Regions from separate parts of the Amycolatopsis sp. 195334CR genome, predicted to be linked through region 3. Evidence: riboswitches for the same ligand, from Rfam matches in the RefSeq annotation. Region 3 holds a riboswitch; each other region holds the start of a gene.

Region 1 (6,293 bases), 2.2 Mb from region 3:
AATCCGCCGTGCCGTAGACGATCCGCTTGCCCTCTTCACGGGCAAGCACCTGGCCCGCCTGGGTGTTTCCGCCGCCGAAGTCGGCCTCGCCCTCCCCCTCGGGGCCGAGCTCGTGCGGGACGAACCAGATCGACATCCCGGGTCCACTGGAGATCGCCGCCCACACCTGGTCCGGGGTGGCGTCGAAGGAGATTTCCTTCTCCAGCCGCCGTTCCCGGCTCATCCGGGCTCGACGACCTGCATCAGCATGAGCAGGTTCCCGCAGGTGTCGTCGAAGATCGCGCTGATGCCACCCATGGTCGCCGCCGGCTCACCGCGGAACTCCACCCCGGCCTCGACCAGCCGCGCGTACTCCTTGTGGATGTCCTCGGAGAACAGCATGGTGAACGGCATGTTCGCCTGGTACAGCTCAGCCTGGTAGGTCCGCGCGAACTCGTACCCGGCCGGCTCCAGCAGGATCTCGAACCCGTCGGGCTCGTCGGGGTGGACCACGGTCAGCCAGCGCGCACCGCCCACGTCGATGTTGTGCTTGACCTGGAAGCCCAGCTTCTCCGTGTAGAACCGTTCCGCCCGCTCCTGGTCGTTGACCATGATGCTCATCAGCTGGGCCTTCATCACCACTCCGTTCCGCGTTCGTTCCCGAACGCGGCCCACGGTTCCACCGACAACTTAGATTGTCAAGACATGGCATCCTGTCGGTTGACGAGCACCTGGAGCTCGGTCACCCCGCGTTCCGGCGCTTCGTAGTCGAGGTAGACCTCGCGCGCGTGCCCGATCGAGGTGTACCCGTGCTCCTCGATCCAGAAGGCCAGCGTCTGGAAGGTGCGGTCGACCTCGTCCATCGTGCCGTGGTGCAGCACGGTCGCGGCGGTGCCGAGCGCGGGCAGGTCCACCACGTCGAAGTCGTACTCGCGGCCGCTTTCCAGTGCCACCGGCGCCGCGGTGTGCACCATCACCTGCTCCTCGCCGACCGGTTCGTAGTAGGCGATCGTGGGTGCGGCGATGCGGAGGCCCGCCTCGTCGAGGCGACGGCACAACTCGACGAACAGCGGTTGCACGACCGGGCCGATGTCGTGGGAGGCGTAGCTGGCGGCCACCCCGGAAAGCTCGGCGACGCGCAGCGGCGCGACGGATTTGAGGAGCACGTCCTCGGTGTTCATGTGGCCTTCGCGCTCGATGGTGCGCAGGCGCGCCTCGACGCGGTCGAGCCGGTCGGTGTCGGCGGAGATCTGCGCTTCGAGCTGAGCGCGTCGCAGGCGGAGCATGCCGCGCAGTTCTTCGGGGTTGAGCTTCTCCTCGATGATCTCGCGGACTTGCTCGAGCGTGAAACCCAGCTCCTTCAACGCGACCACGCGGTTGAGGTCGCGCAGCTGGGCCGCGTCGTAGTAGCGGTACCCGCTGGCCTCGTCCACGCGGACGGGCCGCAGCAGGCCGATGCTGTCGTAGTGCCGGAGCATGCGGACCGAAACCCGGCCGAGCCTGGCGAACTCCCCGATGGCGAACACGCCACAGCTTCACACGCCGGCCCCCCAGGCGCCACCTCCCGCTGCCCGTCCCCGACAAACGGACACCGGGAGGTGGCCGGACCCCGTGTGCTCCCTAGCGGACGATGCGGGCGATCAGCCCGGTCAGCACCAGCCAGAAGACGGCGGCGAGCCCGTAGTTGATCAGGACGCCGACCTGGTAGTTCTCCAGCTGGAACAAACCGGGGAAGAACAACGCCAGTGGCTCGGCGATGGCCCGCATGAATTCGACGAACGCGTTGGCCGCGTTGGCACCCAGCAGGATCATCAGGATGTAGATGACCTCGATGAGCGCGATCACTGCCCCGACGCCGGTGATAACTCGCGCGGCCGTCGAGCGGCCGCCGGATACTCGCAATCTGGACATGCTTAGGGGTTCCCCTCGGCGGACGGGTGAAACGCGGATCACCGTCGATTGCGCCATTCGAACACCGCTTTCCCGCCGAATGGCCGTATCTTGCGGAGATGGCCCGCCCCAGCGCGACTACGCAACGATATCTCTCGAACACCGCGCTGTACGCGGACCCCGCGCTGACCGAGAACCTCGACTACGCCAGGTGGTTCCGGCACGCCGGCGGCACCCCGGTGGTGCTGGCCCCGCACGGCGGCCAGATCGAGCCGGGCACCTCCCAGCTCTGCCGGGCCATCGCCCGGGCGTCCACATGCGACTACTGGCTGTTCGAAGGACTTCGCGGCGAACGACGGCTGCACGTGACCTCCAGCCGGTGCGACGATCCGGTGGCGCTGGCCCTGTGCGCGGGCACCGACCGGGCGCTGAGCCTGCACGGGTGCATCACGCTGCCCCGCGAGGGCGTGTTGATCGGCGGCCTGGACGCCGAATTCGGCGGCATCGTGCACGAGGAACTCACCGCCCGCGGCATCGAGACCCTCGACGCCGCCGAGTACCCGACGCTCGCCGGGCGGTCGCCGCGCAACATCGTCAACCGGACCCGCACCGGCATGGGGGTGCAGTTGGAGCTCCCGCTCGCCCTGCGCGACGCGATGCGCGGCGACTCGCCGCTAGCACAGTCCTTTGTGGACGGCGTGGTGGCGGCGCTGCGCCGGGTCTGGCGGGACGGGCGGTGCACCGGGTAACTTGCCAGAGCACGTTCCTCGATGGGGAAAGCCGGTGGGAATCCGGCGCTGACCCGCAACCGTGAGCCCGCGTTCCGCGCGGGCGAGTCGGACCGCCTGCCGGGGAACGGGCTCCGTCGAAACCGTCGTGGACTGCGGCTCGGGGCCTGCGCTGGCCCTTCCGGCACGCGTGGGTGACCGCGCCTGTCCGAAGGAGGATCCCTTGCGCACGAAGCTCTTCCGCGCCAGACCGGTGGCCGTGCTGGCCACCGCCGCCGCGCTGGCCGCCGGGTTGTGCACCCCGGCCGCGGCCACCGAGCAGCAGCAGACCGTCGCCCGCCACGGCGCGGGGTACCTGGCCCGCGCGATCACCGCGGGCGGTGGCAACCTCAGCGCCGACGTCACCAGCACCGCGTACGCCGTGCTCGGCCTGCACGCCGCCGGCGTCGGCCGCCAGGCCGCCCAGGACGGCGTCGCCTACCTCAGCACCCAGCTCGGCGAGCCGCTCAAGGGCGCCGACGGCCAGGACGACCCGGGCCGGGTCGCGTACGTGGTCCTCGCGGCGGTGGCGGGCAAGCAGAACCCGCGCCGATTCGGCGGGGAGAACCTGGTCGACCGGCTGCTCGCGACCCAGCGCGCCGACGGCCTGTTCGGCTCGGCCGCCCCGACCTACGACGGCGCGTTCCGGCAGGGCCTCGCGCTGACCGCGCTCAAGGCCGCGAAGGTGCCGTCCACCGATGCCAGGATCGCCGCGGCTACCACGTGGCTTACCGGCCAGCAGTGCGCGAACGGGCTCTGGCAGGCCTACCGCGCGGACACCGCGGTGCCGTGCGCGCCCGCCGATCCGGCGACCTTCTCCGGTCCCGACACCAACAGCACCGGCATGGCGGTGCAGGGCCTCGCCGCCTACGGCAAGCTGCCCGGCGCCAAGAAGGTGCTGGCCGCGTTGAACGCCGCCCGGTCCGCGGACGGTGGTTTCGCCTTCGTCGCCGCGCCGGGCCAGGCTTCCGACCCGAACTCGACCGCACTGGCGATCCAGGCGATCGTGGCCGCGGGTGGTCAGCCGGGCAACGCCTACGCCGCGCTCGCGAGCTTCCAGCTGGGCTGCACCGATCCGGCCGCCGACCGCGGCGCGTTCTTCTATCCCGGCAGCCGCGCGGTGAACCTGCTCGCGACCGTCCAGGCCGTCCCGGCCGCCGCGGGCAAGGCCTTCCCGCTGGCGCCGTCGACGCCGTCGGCCGCGGTGCCGGAGGTCCCGTGCGCGGTCTCGGCACAGCTCGCCGGCACGCCGGGCCCGTGCGCCGGAACGAGCGGCGTCACGGTGACCGTCGACTTCGCCGCTTTCGGTGGTGCGCAGGAAACCCGCTGTGCGCCCGGGGCGCAGGCCAGCGGGGTGGCCGCCCTGCAGAACGCCGGCTTCACCCCGACCGGCACCACCCGCTGGGGGCTGGCGTTCGTCTGCCGCATCAACGCCCTCCCGACGCCCGCGCAGGACCCCTGCGTGAACACCCCACCGGCGACCGCCTACTGGGCGTACTACCACGCGAACGCGGGCGCGACCGCGTGGACGTACAGCACCCAGGGCGCGTCCACGTACGTGCCGCCGCTGGGCAGCATCGAAGCGTGGGCCTTCGGCAACGGCGCCACCCCCACGCTGACCCCCACCCAAGTCCGCACCTCCTGACCCAACGCTAGGAATGGGGCATTACTTGCGTTGATTGCAAGTAATGCCCCACTCATAGCAATGGCTCCCGGGGCACCAGGTGGCCACCGATCACCAGGACGTCACCGCCGGTCAGCTTGACATCGAGCACCCGAGCACGGGTACTCTGAGTCGAGTATTTGACCCCGAGCACCCAGGACGAGGCAGGGCGATGGCCGCGCGTGGCAGGGCGAATCCGCTGGCTCTGGCGGTGCTGACGCTGCTCAGCGAGCGCCCGATGCACCCCTACGAAATGTCCGGCACGCTGCGCGAACGCCGCAAGGAAGACAGCATCAAGCTCAACTACGGCTCGCTGTACTCCGTGGTCGAGTCGCTGCGGAAGCGCGGGTTGATCGCGTCGCGCGAGACGGTGCGCGAGGGCAGGCGCCCGGAACGCACCGTCTACGAGATCACCGAGCCGGGCATCGCCGAGATGCACGACTGGCTGAGCGATCTGCTGGCCAACCCGGCCAAGGAGTTCGCCCAGTTCGAGGCCGCGCTGTCGCTGATGCCGGTGCTCGGCCCGGCCGAGGTCGTCCAGCTGCTCGAAGCCCGGCTGCGCACGCAGCTGCTGGCCAAGCAGCAGTACGACGCCATCGCGGCCAGCACCCCCGAAGGTTTTCCCCGGCTGTTCACCATCGAAGCCGAGTTCCGGCAGAACCTGCTGGAGACCGAAATCCGCTTCATCACCGAACTGCTGCGGGAGTTGAAGTCCGGTGAGTTCGACGGCCTGCGCGTCTGGGCGCGGATGCACCAGCTGCGCGAGTCGGGAGCGTCACCGGAGGAGATCGAGGCGACCGTCGCCACGGAGTTCGCGGAGGAGATGAGCTGGCTCAGCCAACCCGAACAGCACTGAGGTGATGGCCCCGGCCCGGGTGCGGCAACACCAGGGCCGGGAGCCATCCGACACACCCGAGTCCCCGTCCGCGGACCGAAACTCGAAGCGCGCCTGCGAACGCCAGGGTAGTGCACCGCGGCCGGTGACTCCTCATCGAAGGAGCACCACCATGTCCACCCATGCCATCGAGGCGTCCGGTCTGGTCAAGACCTACGGCAAGGGCGCCAAGGCCGTGCCCGCGCTGGCCGGGCTCGGTTTCACCGTGCCGTCCGGGATCGTGTTCGGCCTGCTCGGCCCGAACGGGGCCGGCAAGTCCACCACCGTCAAAATCCTCACCACGCTGTCCGCGCCTGACGCCGGACAGGCCACCGTCGCGGGCATCGACGTCCGCCGCCACCCCGGCCGGGTGCGGCGGGTGATCGGCAGTGTCTCGCAGAAACCGGCCTTCGACCCGGTCAGCACCGGCCGCGAGAACCTGGTGCTGCAAGGCCATCTCCACGGCCTGTCCGCCAGGTCCGCCCGTGCCCGGGCGAAGGAGCTGCTCGACCGGTTCAGCCTCACCGACGCCGCCGACCGCCCGGTGGGCAAGTGGTCCGGCGGCATGCAGCGCAAGCTCGACGTGGCGCTCGGCCTGGTCGACCGGCCCAGCGTGTTGTTCCTGGACGAGCCGACCACCGGCCTCGATCCCGAAGCCAGGGCGGAGATGTGGGCCGAGATCGCCCGGCTGTCCGGTGAGGACGGCCTGACCGTGCTGCTCACCACGCACTACCTGGAGGAGGCCGACAAGCTGGCCGCGCGGCTGGTGATCGTGGACCGCGGTCAGGTCGTCGCCACCGGCAGCCCGGAGGAGCTGAAGACCGAGCTGAACGGCGACAGCGTGCACGCCGAGCTGTCCACTGTGGAGGATCTGGGCGCGGCACGCCGGGCGCTGGAACCGGTGGCGGGCGAGATCAGCGTGGACGGGCTGACCCTGCGGGCCAGGGTCACCGCGGGCGCCACCGCACTGCCGGGCGTGCTCGCCGCGCTCGGCCGCGCCGGGGTCGAACCGGTGTCGATCGGCACCGCGCGCCCGTCACTGGACGACGTGTACCTGCGTCACGCCGGGCGCGAATTCCGCACCGCCGACACCGTGGCGGGAGGCGTCCGATGACCACCT
Region 2 (6,293 bases), on a different contig from region 3:
CGCCAGGTGCTTCGACACCGAGGACGAGGACCGCAGGCCGACCGCTTCGCCGAGTTCGCGGGTGCTGGGCGAGTACCCGTGCCGGTTCACCCAGTCCTGGATGGTGACCAGGATCCGTTGCTGGCGCTCGGGCAGGGCCGAGGCGTCCAGGTGATCCAGCTCGTCGAACTCGTGGTAGGCGGTCATCCGCGCATGGTACCGGCCCTCCACAGTGGACTCAGTGGACGGTCCGCGTGGCCTCGTACCAGTTCTCGCCGACCGGCTCGCCCGCGAGGTTCCAGCTCCACGAGACCACCGGCGTGATCGGCAGGTAGTGCCCGGGCCCGACCGTGCCGACCCGCTCCTGCGGCACCCCGGCCCGCCCGTACACCCGGATTCCCCTGGCCACGAACGGGTCCATCGAGACCAGGTCGTCGACCACCAGCGCCACCCGGTCCTGCCCGGCGGCCACGTTGCGGAACTTCCGCGTGTGCACCACCGTGGCGCCACCACCGACCCAGAACCCGGCGCCGTCGAACTCGAACGCCACCGGCACCACGTCCGGCTGCCCTTCCGCCGAGACGGTGGACAGCCGGGCCAGCGGCTGCGAGCGCAGGTACGCGATCTCTTCTTCGCTGAAGGCCATGGACGGGGACTCCTTTCGTGTGGATGGTCACTGCCTACACGAACGGAGCCCCCCGCGGATCGACAATCAGCCTGCCGGGCGAACCGCGAAATCGTCGAAGGACGCCGCCGCGCCGAACACCCGGACGCCGTTCGCGCCGGTGGGGTGGGTGCCGTCGGTGACCCGCAGCTTCGGCGTGCTCAGGTCGTCGACGTAGACCTCGATGACCGGCCCGGTCGCGGTGACGCGCAGGTGGCGGGCCTGGCCGATGGCCCCGGCCAGCGGCGCCGACGCCAGTTCGGTCCACGAGTTGCCGGCGCGCCCGAGCACCACGCGGCCGGACGCGCTGATCCCGGCGTAGTACCCGGCGTAGCTGTCGGTGCCCACCGCGGCCTTCGTCGCCCGGAACACCACCCCCGCGTCGCCGCGGCTGGAGGTGAGCCGCACCTTCGTGTCCTGCGTGAAGTCGGCGAAGTTGGTGTCCAGCAACGCTTTCCCGCCCGCCGACCGGTCGGCCCGCAGCTGCCCGGCGCGAGCGGTCCACTGCCCGCCGTAGGTCTTCCACCCGAACGTGTTGCCGTCGGCGAAGTTGTCCTCGACCTTCATGGTGATCCGCGCGATGGTGCCGTCGGGGTGGAAGTTCATCCGGTCGTAGGCGAGCTGCCGGTGGTTCCCGTCGGTCTCGCTGAGCGGACGGCGGTGGTAGACGATGTACCAGATGTCGGTGCCGGGCACGTTGATCACGGAGTTGTGCCCGGACCCGCGCGCGACCGCCGGGTCCTGCGCGAGCACCTTGTCGAGCTTGGTGAACGGCCCGGTCGGCGAGTCGGCCATGGCGTAGGAGACCGAGTAGTTCGGCCCGGTCCAGCCGCCCTCGGACCACATCAGGTAGTACTTGCCGCCGCGCTTGAACATCTGCGAACCCTCGACGTACTCCGGGTTCGGGGTGATCTCGCGGTAGGTGGTGCCGTCGTCGAAGGTGCCGAGGCTGGTCATGTCGGCGTTGAGCTTGACCACGTTGGCGTGCCCCCAGCCGCCGTAGTACATGTACGCCTGACCGTCGTCGTCGATGAAGACGTCCTGGTCGATCGGCTGGGCGCCGTTGTGGAAGCGGTCGATCAGCGGTTTGCCCAGCGCGTCGCGGTACGGGCCCTCCGGCCGGTCGGAGACGGCCACGCCGATGCCGCCGAGTTCGTTGTCGCTCTGGATGTCGTTCGCGGCGAAGTACAGGAAGTACTTGCCGTCGCGCTCGATCGGGGCCGGCGCCCAGACCGCCTTCTCCGCCCACGAGACGTTCTCGGTGGTCAGCACGTTCGGGTGCTTGGTCCAGTGCACGAGGTCCTTGGACGAGAACGCGTCGAGATGGGTCTGCTCGGCGTAGACACGCGAGGTGGTCGGGAAGACCCAATAGGTGTTGTCGTAGATCGCCACGTCCGGATCGGCGTACCAGCCGTCGACGAACGGGTTGCCCGCTTCGGCGGTGCCGTAGTCGGGGACGGCGGGTGCGGCCGGCGCCACTCCCGGATTGGTCACCGTACTGAACACGAGCAGGGCGGCCAGCGCCCCGGTGGCGAGTCTTCTCGGGAGAGCGGTCATCTTCGGCAGCTCCTGCACGCTATTCAACAACAACGAACATCTTCGGAAAAGATTGCACGACATCGGACAGGCTGGTCAAGCGTCCACCAGGGGGCCGCGTGATAGCGTGCGCTCGCCAGTCGTAGGGAATCCGGTGTGAATCCGGAGCTGACGCGCAGCGGTGAGCGGCGACGGGCAGGACAGTGGCCACTGGACTCCGGTCCGGGAAGGCGTTCTGCTCGGACGACCCCGAGTCCGAAGACCTGCTGGCACCCCGGCGCCGCCGGGGTCGTTGACCGACCGGGCTCCGCGTTCGAGCCCTCGACGCAGGGATTTCCGTGCCGAAAATCCGTTCTCCCCACCTGCTGCTCGCCGCGGCGCTGTGCCTCAGCGCCTGCGGGACCGACCCCGCGCCGCAAGCTCAGGCCACGACGACCGTGGAAAACTGTGGTCACCAGGTGCCGGTGGGCAAGCCGCCCGAGCGCGCGGTCGCGCTGAACCAGGGCAGCGCCGAGATCATGCTCGCGCTGGGCCTGGCCGACCGGATGGCGGGCACCGCCACCTGGACCGACCCGGTGCTGCCCGCGCTGGCCGCCGACAACGCGAAGGTGCCGCGCCTGGCGGAGAACAACCCGTCCTTCGAGGCCGTGCTGGCCACCGAACCGGACTTCGTCGCGGCCTCGTTCGTCTCCACGCTCGGCGAGGGCGGGGTGGCCACGCGCGAGCAGTTCGAGCAGCTGGGTGTGCCGACCTACGTCTCGCCCACCGACTGCCTCAAGGACAACACCGCCGGCGGTGACGGCGTGCGGACCGAGACGCTGACCATGGACGTGGTCTACACCGAGATCCGGCAGCTGGCCGCGGTGTTCGGCGTCGGGCCACGCGGTGAGCAGCTGGTGAGCGAGTTGCAGGGCCGGATGCAGCGCGCGTCGACGCGGGCCGGTGGGACCAGCGTGCTGTACTGGTTCGCCAACGCCGAATCGCCGTACCTGGCCGGGTGCTGCGGCGCGCCCGGCGTGATCACCACCGCGCTCGGGCTGAAGAACGTCTTCGACGACACCCGCGCGGAATGGCCGCAGATCAACTGGGAGACGGTGGCCGAGCGGAATCCGCGGGTGATCGTGCTCGGTGACCTCACCCGGCGTTCGCAGACCGCGGAGAACGGGGAAGCGAAGATCGCCTTCCTCGAGTCCCATCCGGTCACCAAGGACCTCGACGCGGTGAAGAACAAGCGGTACGTGCTGCTCAGCGGTCAGGCGATGAACCCGTCGCTGCGGACCGTGGACGGGACCGAGCAGGTCGGCGAGGCGCTGCGGAAGTTCGGCCTGGCGTGAGGCGGCCGCCGCCGACCGGGCCGCAGGTCGCCTGGTTCTGCGTGCTGGGCCTCGGCCTGCTCGTGGTGTCGATCGCGGTGGCCATCACCATCGGCCCGGCCGGGATCGGCATCGGCGAGGTCTATTCGACCGTGCTGGCCCACCTCGGCCTCGGCGAGCCGGTGCTCGCCCCGCTGCGGGACGGCATCGTCTGGCACCTGCGGCTCCCGCGGGCGCTGCTCGCGGCGGTGTGCGGGGCCGGGCTCGCGGTGTGCGGCGTGGTGATGCAGTCGCTGCTGCGCAACCCGCTGGCCGAGCCGTTCGTGCTGGGCGTGTCCTCGGGTGCGTCGACCGGCGCGGTGCTGGTGGTCGTGCTCGGTGTGGGCGGGGGCGTGATCTCCTTGTCCGCCGGGGCTTTCGCCGGTGCCGCGGTGTCGTTCGCCGCGGTGCTGGTGCTGAGCCGCATCGTCGGTGGCAGCACCGACCGGGTGGTGCTGTCCGGGGTCGCGGCGATGCAGTTGTTCTCCGCGCTCACCTCGTTCATCGTGCTCACCGCCGCCGACGCGGAAACCACGCGCGGGGTGTTGTTCTGGCTGCTCGGCTCGTTCGCCAGTGCCTCGTGGACCGAGGTCGCGGTGTGCGCGGCGGTGCTGGCCGTGTCGCTGGCCGTCTGCTTCGGGCACGCCCGCGCGCTGGACGTGTTCGCGCTCGGGCAGGACACCGCGGCCGCGCTGGGGGTGGCGGTCGGGCGCATCCGGATCGTGCTGTTGTGCGCCACCGCGTTGCTGACCGCCGCGCTGGTCAGCTCGGTCGGCGCGGTGGGCTTCGTCGGGCTGGTGCTGCCGCACGCGGTGCGGGCGCTGACCGGGCCGGGGCACAGCCGCCTGCTGCCGGTCACCGCGGTGGCCGGGGCGGTGTTCCTGGTCTGGGTGGACACCCTGGCCCGCACCGCGCTCGACCCGCAGGAGGTGCCGGTCGGCGTGGTGACCTCGATCATCGGCGTGCCGGCGTTCGTGGTCATCCTGTACCGGACCGCCCGGCCCCGCGAGCGGGTGGGTCAGTAGAACCTCAAGCACGCGCGGCGGTCACCGAGACCGTGGTGAACCGCATGCTGAAGCCGCCGCCGAGCTCGTCGATCGCGGCGCCGACCTCGTCCAGCACCACGGCGAGCCGGTCGGGCGGCAGCTGGGTCAGCGCGCCGGTGGTGGGCAACTGGTCGAGCCATTCCGCCCGGGTGTAGTACCGGTCCCACGTGTAGCGCGCCTGCGACGGCTCGCCGAACCCGCCCGCGGCCCGGATGCCTTCGGCGGCGCGGTCGAGCATCGGCTGGTAACCGACCTTGGCCACCTGGCTGAAGTCGAACGGGTGGCCGGGATTGACGCGCTCATAGGCTTTCGCGAAGGCCGCGCCGATTTCGTCGGGTGGCAGGAACACGTGCCAGAACGCGGACAGCGTGCCGTGGGGTCGCAGCACCCGCGCCGCCTTGGCCGCGCCGGCCACCGGATCGACCCAGTGCCAGGCCTGCCCGGCGACAACCGCGTCGAACCGGCGGTCGCCGGGTTCCCAGTCCTCGAACTTCGCCACCTCCACCTCGATCCCGGTGCGGCGGGCGAACCGGGCCATCCGCTCGTCCGGTTCGACACCGAGCACGGTGCACCCGGCGGCCTGGAGTTGGCGTGCCGCGATCCCGGTGCCGCAGCCGACGTCGAGGAGGTCGGTGCCCGGGCTGGCTTCGACGATGGCCTCGATGAGCGGGGCGGGATAACTGGGACGCGCGCGGTCGTAGCGCTCGGCGTCGACGCCGAAGGACTCGCCTATAGTGGGCATGTGCCCACCCTAGTGGGCAAGTGCCCACTCGTCCACCGAGGAGACCGATGCCGACCGGAGTCGCGCTGCGCGAGGTGCGGGCGCAGCTGTTCGCCGCCGCCGACCGAGTCCTGCGCCGGGACGGGCCGAGCGGGCTGACCAGCCGCGCGGTCACCGCCGAGGCAGGCTGCGCGAAGGGGGTGCTGCACCGGCACTTCGCCGACTTCGACGCCTTCCTCGCCGAGTACGTGCTCGACCGCGTGAACCGGATGGACGACCAGGCCGCCGCGTTGCGCGAGGCGGCGGGGACCGGCACCGTCGCGGACAACCTGACCGACGCGCTGATCGCGGTCTTCGGCTCGGTGGCCGTGGCGATCGTCGCGCTGATCACCTTCCGCGACGAACTCCGGGCGCGGCTGCGGGAGACGTGGCCCGCCGGAGTCCCGGTGCTGACCGAGGCGGTGGAGATGATCAGGGACTACCTCGAAGCCGAGCGCGGGCTGGACCGGGTCGCCGGTGATCCGGACGGGCTGGCGCCCACGCTGATCGGTTCGGCGCACCTGCTCTTCGCCGACCGGACGGGCCCGGCGCCGGACCGCGCCGCCGTGCACGGGATGGTCACTTCGGTGCTGGGCCTAGGATCCGCGTAGAAGTCCGCGCGAACTTGAGGAAAGTGCCCCGCATGCCGTTGCCCGATCCGAACACGCTCCACCCGATGCCCGGCCAGACGCGCGTGGTGCTGCTCAAACCGCTGGTGACCTCACCGCTGATCGAGGCCGGGGAGTTCAGCTACTACGACGATCCCGAGCACGCCACCGAGTTCGAGACGCGCAACGTGCTCTACCACTACGGTCCCGACAAGCTGGTGATCGGCCGGTTCTGCGCGTTCGGCACCGGGGTGCGGTTCATCATGAACGGCGCCAACCACCGGATGGACGGCCCGTCCACCTTCCCCTTCCCGATCATGGGCGGCTCGTGGGCCGATCACTTCGACC
Region 3 (6,293 bases):
GGCGGCACGGCCAGCTGCTCCATGCCGTAAGCGAGCTCCTCCTCGACGGTGTCGGTGACGAACCCGGCCAGCGGGTCCTGCCCGACCACGCCGACCAGCTCGGCGAACTCGCGCGGCGGGTGCTGTGCGGTGTCCTTGCCCGCCACCCGCACGCTGCCGCGCAGGTGACCGCCGGTGAAGTGCGGCACCAGTCCGTTGATCGCGCCGAGGAAGCTCGACTTGCCCGAGCCGGTCCGCCCGGCGACCAGGCACAGCTCGCCCTCCTCGACCAGGAGGTCCACATCGGACAGCACCGGGGTGGTGGCTTCGGCGTAGGTGATGCTCACCCGCGAGAACTCGATCACGCCCGGACCCCCTCCCCGGTCAGCAGTGGTGGTGGTGCCAGCCAGGCGGGCAGCACGCCCAGCAGCAACGCCCCAGCGTGCCACGGCGAGAGTTCCGGCCAGCGCAGCGGGTTCAGCGACGGGTACAGGTTCGCCGCGTCGATCTGCGTGGTGGCGAACAGCGCCGCCGCCGCGCCCACCCCGGCCGCGGCCACCACGGTCTCCGGCCACCGCCACGGGTCGGGCCGGTAGGTGGTGCGCCGGACTCGCCGTCCGCCGAGCAGGAACCCGACCACCGAGACAACCAGCCCGCCGAGCAGCAGTGGCGTGCCCAGCCAGCCGGACGTGCCGTCGAGCACGCCGTAGACCCCGACGCACACCCCGGTCAGCCCGGCCAGCACGCACACCCCGACCACGACCCGCACCGATCGCGGCAGGTACCCGCGACGGCCGTACCCCCGCGAGTCCATCGCCGACGCCAGCATCAGCGACCGGTCCATCGCGTCCTCGAGCACCGGGATGATGATCCCCTTCAACGCCCTCATGCCCTTCTGGCGACCGGCTCGCAACCGCCGCGCGCGCCGCACCCGCAGCACGCTCTCGGCCAGCTGCGGCGCCACCGACAACGCCACGGTGACCGCGGTGCCGACCTCGTACAGCGCCCCGGGAACCGCCTTGAGCAGGCGTTTCGGGTTCGCCAGCGCGTTCGCCGCGCCCACGCAGAGCACCATGGTGGCCAGCCTCAGCCCGTCGTAGAAACCGCCGAGCAGCTCCTCGGCCGAGGTCGGGCCGAGCAGGGTGATCCCGGCGGCGATCGACGGCAGCGGGATCTCCGGCAGGTCGAACAGCACGTGCCCGCCGTCCTGCCCGCCGATCAGGATCCGGAACAGCACCCGCATCACCACGATGAACAACCCGATGTAGGCGTACAGCCGGAAGGCCAGCGCCCACGGCGCGTCGCTGCGGCGGTTGGCCACCACGAACCCGAGCACGGCGATGATCAGGCCGAGCAGGAACGGGTTGGTGGTGCGGCTGGCGGCGACCGCGAGCCCGAGGGCCCACAGCCACCACGCCGCCGGGTGGAGGTTCCTAGGAAGCACGTTTGCGACGGTAGGCGGTGACCCCCGCGGCTCCGCCGACCAGGAGCACCGCGGCGCCACCGAGCACCGCGCCCCACGGGAAGCCGGAGTCCCGCGTGGACGGCAACGCCTCGCCTCCGGTCCACGCGACGCCGCCCGGCGCGACCCCGCCGACCGGCGACGGGCTCGGAGGGGGTGTCGCGACCAGCGCGGGCGCGGAGGTCGGCGCGGCCGAACTGGTCGGCGCTTCCGAGGGTGGCGCTTCCGCGGGTGGTGGCACGGCTTCTTCCGGTGCGGGCGGCGCCGCCGGCACGCCGTCACGGCCCGGGATCGCGCCGTTCTGCTGCTCGGCGGGTGGCGGTGGCTCGACGGCCTGGTTGGGCCGGACCGGCCCGATCCGCGGGGCCGGGTTGTTCCCGGCGGACTTGTTCTTGGCGAACGACCAGCCTTCGAAGCTGCCCGGCGGCGGCTTCCGGTTCATCACGCCCAGCTGGCTGTAGGTCCAGCTGCCGCCGTTCGGCGCGTGCCAGTAGGCCCAGTACGCGGTGGCGGGCGGGGTGTCGATGCAGGCCTCGGTGTCCGCGCCCGGCTTGCCCTCGATCCGGCAGATGAAGCCCAGCCCCCAGCGCTGCACGCCGGTGAGTTCGAGGCCCGCGTTCTGCAACGCGGTCAGTCCGCTGGCCTGGCCACCGGGAGCGCAGCGGACGATCGTGTCCCCGCCGAGTTCCTGGAAGTCGACCACCACGGTGACCCCGGTGCCGTCGGGGCAGTAACCGGGCGAGCCCTTGCCGTGGTCGACGGCCGAGGCGGTGGCCAGCGGGGCCATCGACAGCACCAGCGCGGTCGAGGCGGCGATCCGGGCGAGTCTCATCGGGCGCTCCTCCGTCGTCCGGCGACCAGCAGGCCGACGCCCACGGCGATCAGCACCACACCGCCGACCAGGACCTCCGCGACCGGGGACCCGGTCTGCGCGAGCTTCTTCTGCTGCGTGCCGCCGGTGTGCTTCGGCGCCGCCGCCAGCCCCGGTGACGTGCTGCTCGTCGTGGTGCTCGGCTGACCCGACGAGGTGGAGGTGGGCGTCGAGGACGGCACCGAGGGCTCCGAGGGCTGACCAGGACCGGGGCCGGGGCCGGGGCCGGGGCCGGGGCCAGGGCCAGGACCGGGATCGGGGCCGGGGTCGGGGCCTGGACCGGACGGGGCGTGCGTGAGCGGCAGTTTCGCCAGCGCCAGCAGGGCCTGCGCGCCCGCGCGGCGCCACTGGTCCCGCTGCATGCCGGGGATCTTGCCGTCGACCGCGTTCGCCGCCGCGTCGTCGAGGCCCTCCTTGTTGTAGGCGAGTGCACCCACGTCCCCGGCGGCCTTCCCGGCGTTCTGCACGGTCAGCTGGTGGGTCACCACCCAGTCGGCGGCCCGGTTCGCGGCGGCGGTGTGGCCGGTGACGGCCAGCGCCTGGCCGACCAGTCCGGTGGAGTTGGTGTTCGAGCCGACGGTCGGGCCGGAACCGCCGAACGAGCCGTCGGCGCGCTGGGTCTGCGCCAGGTAGGCGGCGCCCTTGTCGGCCGCCGCCTTCGCGCCGGCCACGCCGTTCTTGTCCGCCTCCAGCAGCGCCTGCACCGCCATGCCGGTGGAGTCCGGGTCGATGGTCTTGTCGTCGGTGCAGGTCACCGCGTCACCACCGAAGTCACCGCCGAGGCGGAAACCACCGGCCGGGCACTGCTGCTTGACCAGGAAGCCGACCACCTCCGGCGGCACCCCACCGCTGCGGGCCAGGCCGATCACGCCGAGGGCCTGGTCGAAGGTGTTGGAGCCGTCGTTGCCGGTGTTCTTGCTGCGCAACTGGCCGTCGGGCGCGACCAGGTCGAGCGTGGCCTGGCGGAGGTCGCGGCCGGTGAAGTTCTTCGGATCGCGGCCCGCGGCCACCGCCGCGGCCAGCGTTTTGGCCGTCGCACCGGCGATCCAGGCGCTCTGGGTCTGGTCGATCGGGAAGGTGTAGAAGCCCGCGCCGTCCTTGTCGATCGCGTCGGCCACGCCCGCCGCCTGCGGTTGCCCGGTGGCGCGGAGCGCGAACAGGGCGTCGATGGTCAGGCCCCAGTCGGTGCCCATGAACCCGGGCAGCCGGTGGTCCACCAGCTCACCGGCCAGCCACTTCGCGGCGGCGGTCCCGGCGGCGGCGTGCGGGTTCACTTCGACGGCTGGTGCGGGCAGGGCGATCGCGGTGGCGATCCCGGCCACGCCGGTGATCCCGGCGAGCGCACGGACGGCGGCGCGCATGGAAGGGCCTCTCCCGGGACGCCCGGGACGCGTGCAGCGCGAAGCCACCAACACCCAGGACTCCGCCCGTAATCCTCGACAGTGGAGCCTTGCCTGCTCAGTGGGCATTCCGGCTCACGCCACGAGGCGATCACGGTTGCGGGTCAGCGCCGGATTCGCACCGGCTTCCCCCACACGAGCACTTGACACTAACCCACGGCGGTGGCGCCGGGGAAGCGTCAGGAAGAACGCTTGCGCCGGACGACGGTGACCACCGCGGCCCCGCCGACCAGGAGCACCGCGGCTCCGCCGAGCACCGCGCCCCACGGGAAACCGGCGTCCGGTTCGGCCTGCTGCGCCTGCCCGCCGGTCCAGGCGACCCCGTCCGGCGTGACCCCGGAGGTCCCGGCCTGCCGGACCGGCGCGATCCGCGGCGCCGGCGTGGTGTCCATGCTCTTGTCCTTGGCGAACGACCAGCCCTCGAAGCCGCCTGCCTGCGGCTTCGACTCCTGCACGCCGGCCTGGGCGAATCCCCAGCTCCCGCCGTCCGGCGCCTGCCAGTAGCTCCAGTACGCGGTGACCGGCGGGTAGTCGGCGCAGCCCTCGGCCTCGGGTCCCGGCTTGGCCTCGATCCGGCAGAGCGTGGCCAGACCCCAGCGCTGCGTGCCGGTGAGTTCGAAGCCCGCGTTCTGCAACGCGCTCAGGCCGCTGGCCTGCTCGCCGGGAGCGCAGCGGACGATCGTGTCCCCGCCGAGTTCGTGGAAGTCGACCACCACGGTGATCCCGTTGCCGCCGGGGCAGTACCCCGGGGTGCCTTTGCCCTGGTCCACGGCGGCGGCGGTGGTCACCGGGGAGAGGGCCGCGACGAGTGCCGCGACCGCGAGAACCGAGCGAAGGCGGCGCATGGGACAACCTTTCCGAGAGGGCACCAGACGTTAACCCACGACCGCGTAAGGCAGGATGTCCCCCGTGGATCAGCAGTTGCGGGTAGGTCTTGTCGGTGGCGGTCCCTGGGCGAAGACGGTGCACGCGCCGGGACTGGCCGAACACCCCGGCACCGATCTGACCGCGATCTGGACCCGGCGTCCCGAGGCCGCCCGTGAGCTGGCCGAAGCGCACTGCGCGACCGCCGTCGAAACCGTCGACGAGCTGCTCGACCAGGTGGACGCGGTCGCCTTCGCGGTACCGCCGTCCGTGCAGGCCGAGATCGCCACCCGGGCGGCGGCCGCGGGCAAGCACCTGATCCTGGAGAAGCCGATCGCCGCCGATCTCGCCACCGCGGAACGGCTCGCCGGGACCGTGGCCGAATCGGGCGTCGCCGCGCTGGTCATGTTCACCCTGCGGTACGCGATCCAGACCCAGGAGTGGCTGGCCGGGCTCAAGGAAGCGGGCGGCTGGGCCGGAGGCAGCGCGCGCTGGCTCTCCGGCGCGCTGCTGAACGAGACCTACCGCGATTCGGCGTGGCGGCACGAGAACGCGGGCGCGCTCGCCGACGTCGGACCGCACGCGTTCGACCTGCTCGACGCGGCGCTCGGGCCGATCACCGGGGTGCTCGCCGCGCACCGCACCGACGGCGACCTGTGGACTGTGCTGCTCGAACACGAAGGCGGCATCACCAGCACGGCGGTGCTCTCGCTGCGGTTGCCGATCCTGCCGACGGTGGTGGAACTGGCGGTGTTCGGCGAAAACGGGTTCCGCAGCGTGAACCAGCGGCCCGGCACCCCGCAGGACAGCTACACCGCCCTGCTCGACGACTTCGCCGCGCTCATCGCCAGCGGCACCCGCGACCACCCGTGCGACGTGCGGCGCGGGCTGCACATCCAGCGGGTGATCGACCAAGCCCTTCGGGTGGTTTCGAAGTAGCCCGGATCAGGCGCTACCCGGGGTCTTCCGCGCCGGGAAGAATTTCCGGACATGCGCTGGTTCAAGAGTTTCGCGACCGCGGTCGCCCTGCTCTCCGCGGTACTGGTGGTACCGCCGACGGCCTCGGCGTCGACCGATTCCCGCCTCACCGAGTGCTCCGCCACCTTCTTCCACGGTGACAAGCGCCTCGGCCCGCAACGCCTGCCGAAGGTGGGTGTGGTCGGCTGGCAGTTGCTGGGTTACCACCGCACCGGCCACCTGCCGGAGGAGCGGTTCCTCGCCGAGTACTACGACACCGGGGCGGGCAGCTGGCGGTACCCGCCGGCCGACGGCTACGTGATCGGCCCGGACGGCCAACCCGACCGCGAGGTCGGTGCGCTGGAACCGGGCGAGCGGATCGACCGCTACGGCAGTGAGTACGGCGGTTTCCTCGCGCCCAAGGGTTCGCACTACTCCACCCGGGCGATCCCGCCGCAGAACCTCGTCGGCGTCCCGGCCGAGCAGTGCAACTACCGCGCCTACCAGGTGCTGCGGGAGTTCTCCGTGTACGAGGGCCCGATCGCGCCGTGGTTCGCGCAGCCGGGCGGCGGGGAGCAGTACCAGCTCAACGGCGCGCTGGTGCCGGGCGCCCCGGCCCAGCTGAACGTGCTCTGGTTGGTGGACAACGGGTATCTCGCCCGCCTCTGAACAAAAAACGAGCGGGGCACCACCGCCCGGTGGGTGCCCCGCTCGCCGTCCTGGGGGTCAGGCGTCGATGCGCTCGTGCTCCGGCGTCTCC

What was found. Region 3 has a riboswitch for cobalamin ahead of JYK18_RS13530 (hypothetical protein). Riboswitches for the same ligand answer to the same signal wherever they lie in the genome.
Region 1: another riboswitch for cobalamin. It lies ahead of JYK18_RS02700 (terpene cyclase/mutase family protein); the one in region 3 lies ahead of JYK18_RS13530 (hypothetical protein).
Region 2: another riboswitch for cobalamin. It lies ahead of JYK18_RS32805 (ABC transporter substrate-binding protein); the one in region 3 lies ahead of JYK18_RS13530 (hypothetical protein).

Annotation. Positions count from the first base shown of each region.
Region 1 covers NZ_JAFJMJ010000001.1:550,114-556,406, forward strand. The annotation lists gene JYK18_RS02675 (SRPBCC domain-containing protein) at 1-223, opposite strand, end outside; gene JYK18_RS02680 (VOC family protein) at 220-615, opposite strand; gene JYK18_RS02685 (MerR family transcriptional regulator) at 678-1,505, opposite strand; gene JYK18_RS02690 (hypothetical protein) at 1,600-1,890, opposite strand; gene JYK18_RS02695 (poly-gamma-glutamate hydrolase family protein) at 1,989-2,618, shown strand; cobalamin riboswitch at 2,613-2,733, shown strand; gene JYK18_RS02700 (terpene cyclase/mutase family protein) at 2,821-4,281, shown strand; gene JYK18_RS02705 (PadR family transcriptional regulator) at 4,472-5,155, shown strand; gene JYK18_RS02710 (ATP-binding cassette domain-containing protein) at 5,307-6,287, shown strand; gene JYK18_RS02715 (ABC transporter permease) at 6,284-6,293, shown strand, end outside.
Region 2 covers NZ_JAFJMJ010000002.1:2,058,014-2,064,306, forward strand. The annotation lists gene lexA (transcriptional repressor LexA) at 1-186, opposite strand, end outside; gene JYK18_RS32795 (PPOX class F420-dependent oxidoreductase) at 218-625, opposite strand; gene JYK18_RS32800 (glycoside hydrolase family 43 protein) at 692-2,200, opposite strand; cobalamin riboswitch at 2,300-2,465, shown strand; gene JYK18_RS32805 (ABC transporter substrate-binding protein) at 2,518-3,513, shown strand; gene JYK18_RS32810 (iron ABC transporter permease) at 3,510-4,556, shown strand; gene JYK18_RS32815 (class I SAM-dependent methyltransferase) at 4,561-5,310, opposite strand; gene JYK18_RS32820 (TetR/AcrR family transcriptional regulator) at 5,367-5,948, shown strand; gene JYK18_RS32825 (CatB-related O-acetyltransferase) at 5,981-6,293, shown strand, end outside.
Region 3 covers NZ_JAFJMJ010000001.1:2,772,188-2,778,480, reverse strand. The annotation lists gene JYK18_RS13545 (ABC transporter ATP-binding protein) at 1-344, opposite strand, end outside; gene JYK18_RS13540 (energy-coupling factor transporter transmembrane component T) at 341-1,423, opposite strand; gene JYK18_RS13535 (ABC transporter substrate-binding protein) at 1,413-2,273, opposite strand; gene JYK18_RS13530 (hypothetical protein) at 2,270-3,673, opposite strand; cobalamin riboswitch at 3,755-3,881, opposite strand; gene JYK18_RS13525 (hypothetical protein) at 3,892-4,557, opposite strand; gene JYK18_RS13520 (Gfo/Idh/MocA family protein) at 4,613-5,515, shown strand; gene JYK18_RS13515 (TNT domain-containing protein) at 5,567-6,202, shown strand; gene JYK18_RS13510 (tripartite tricarboxylate transporter permease) at 6,260-6,293, opposite strand, start outside.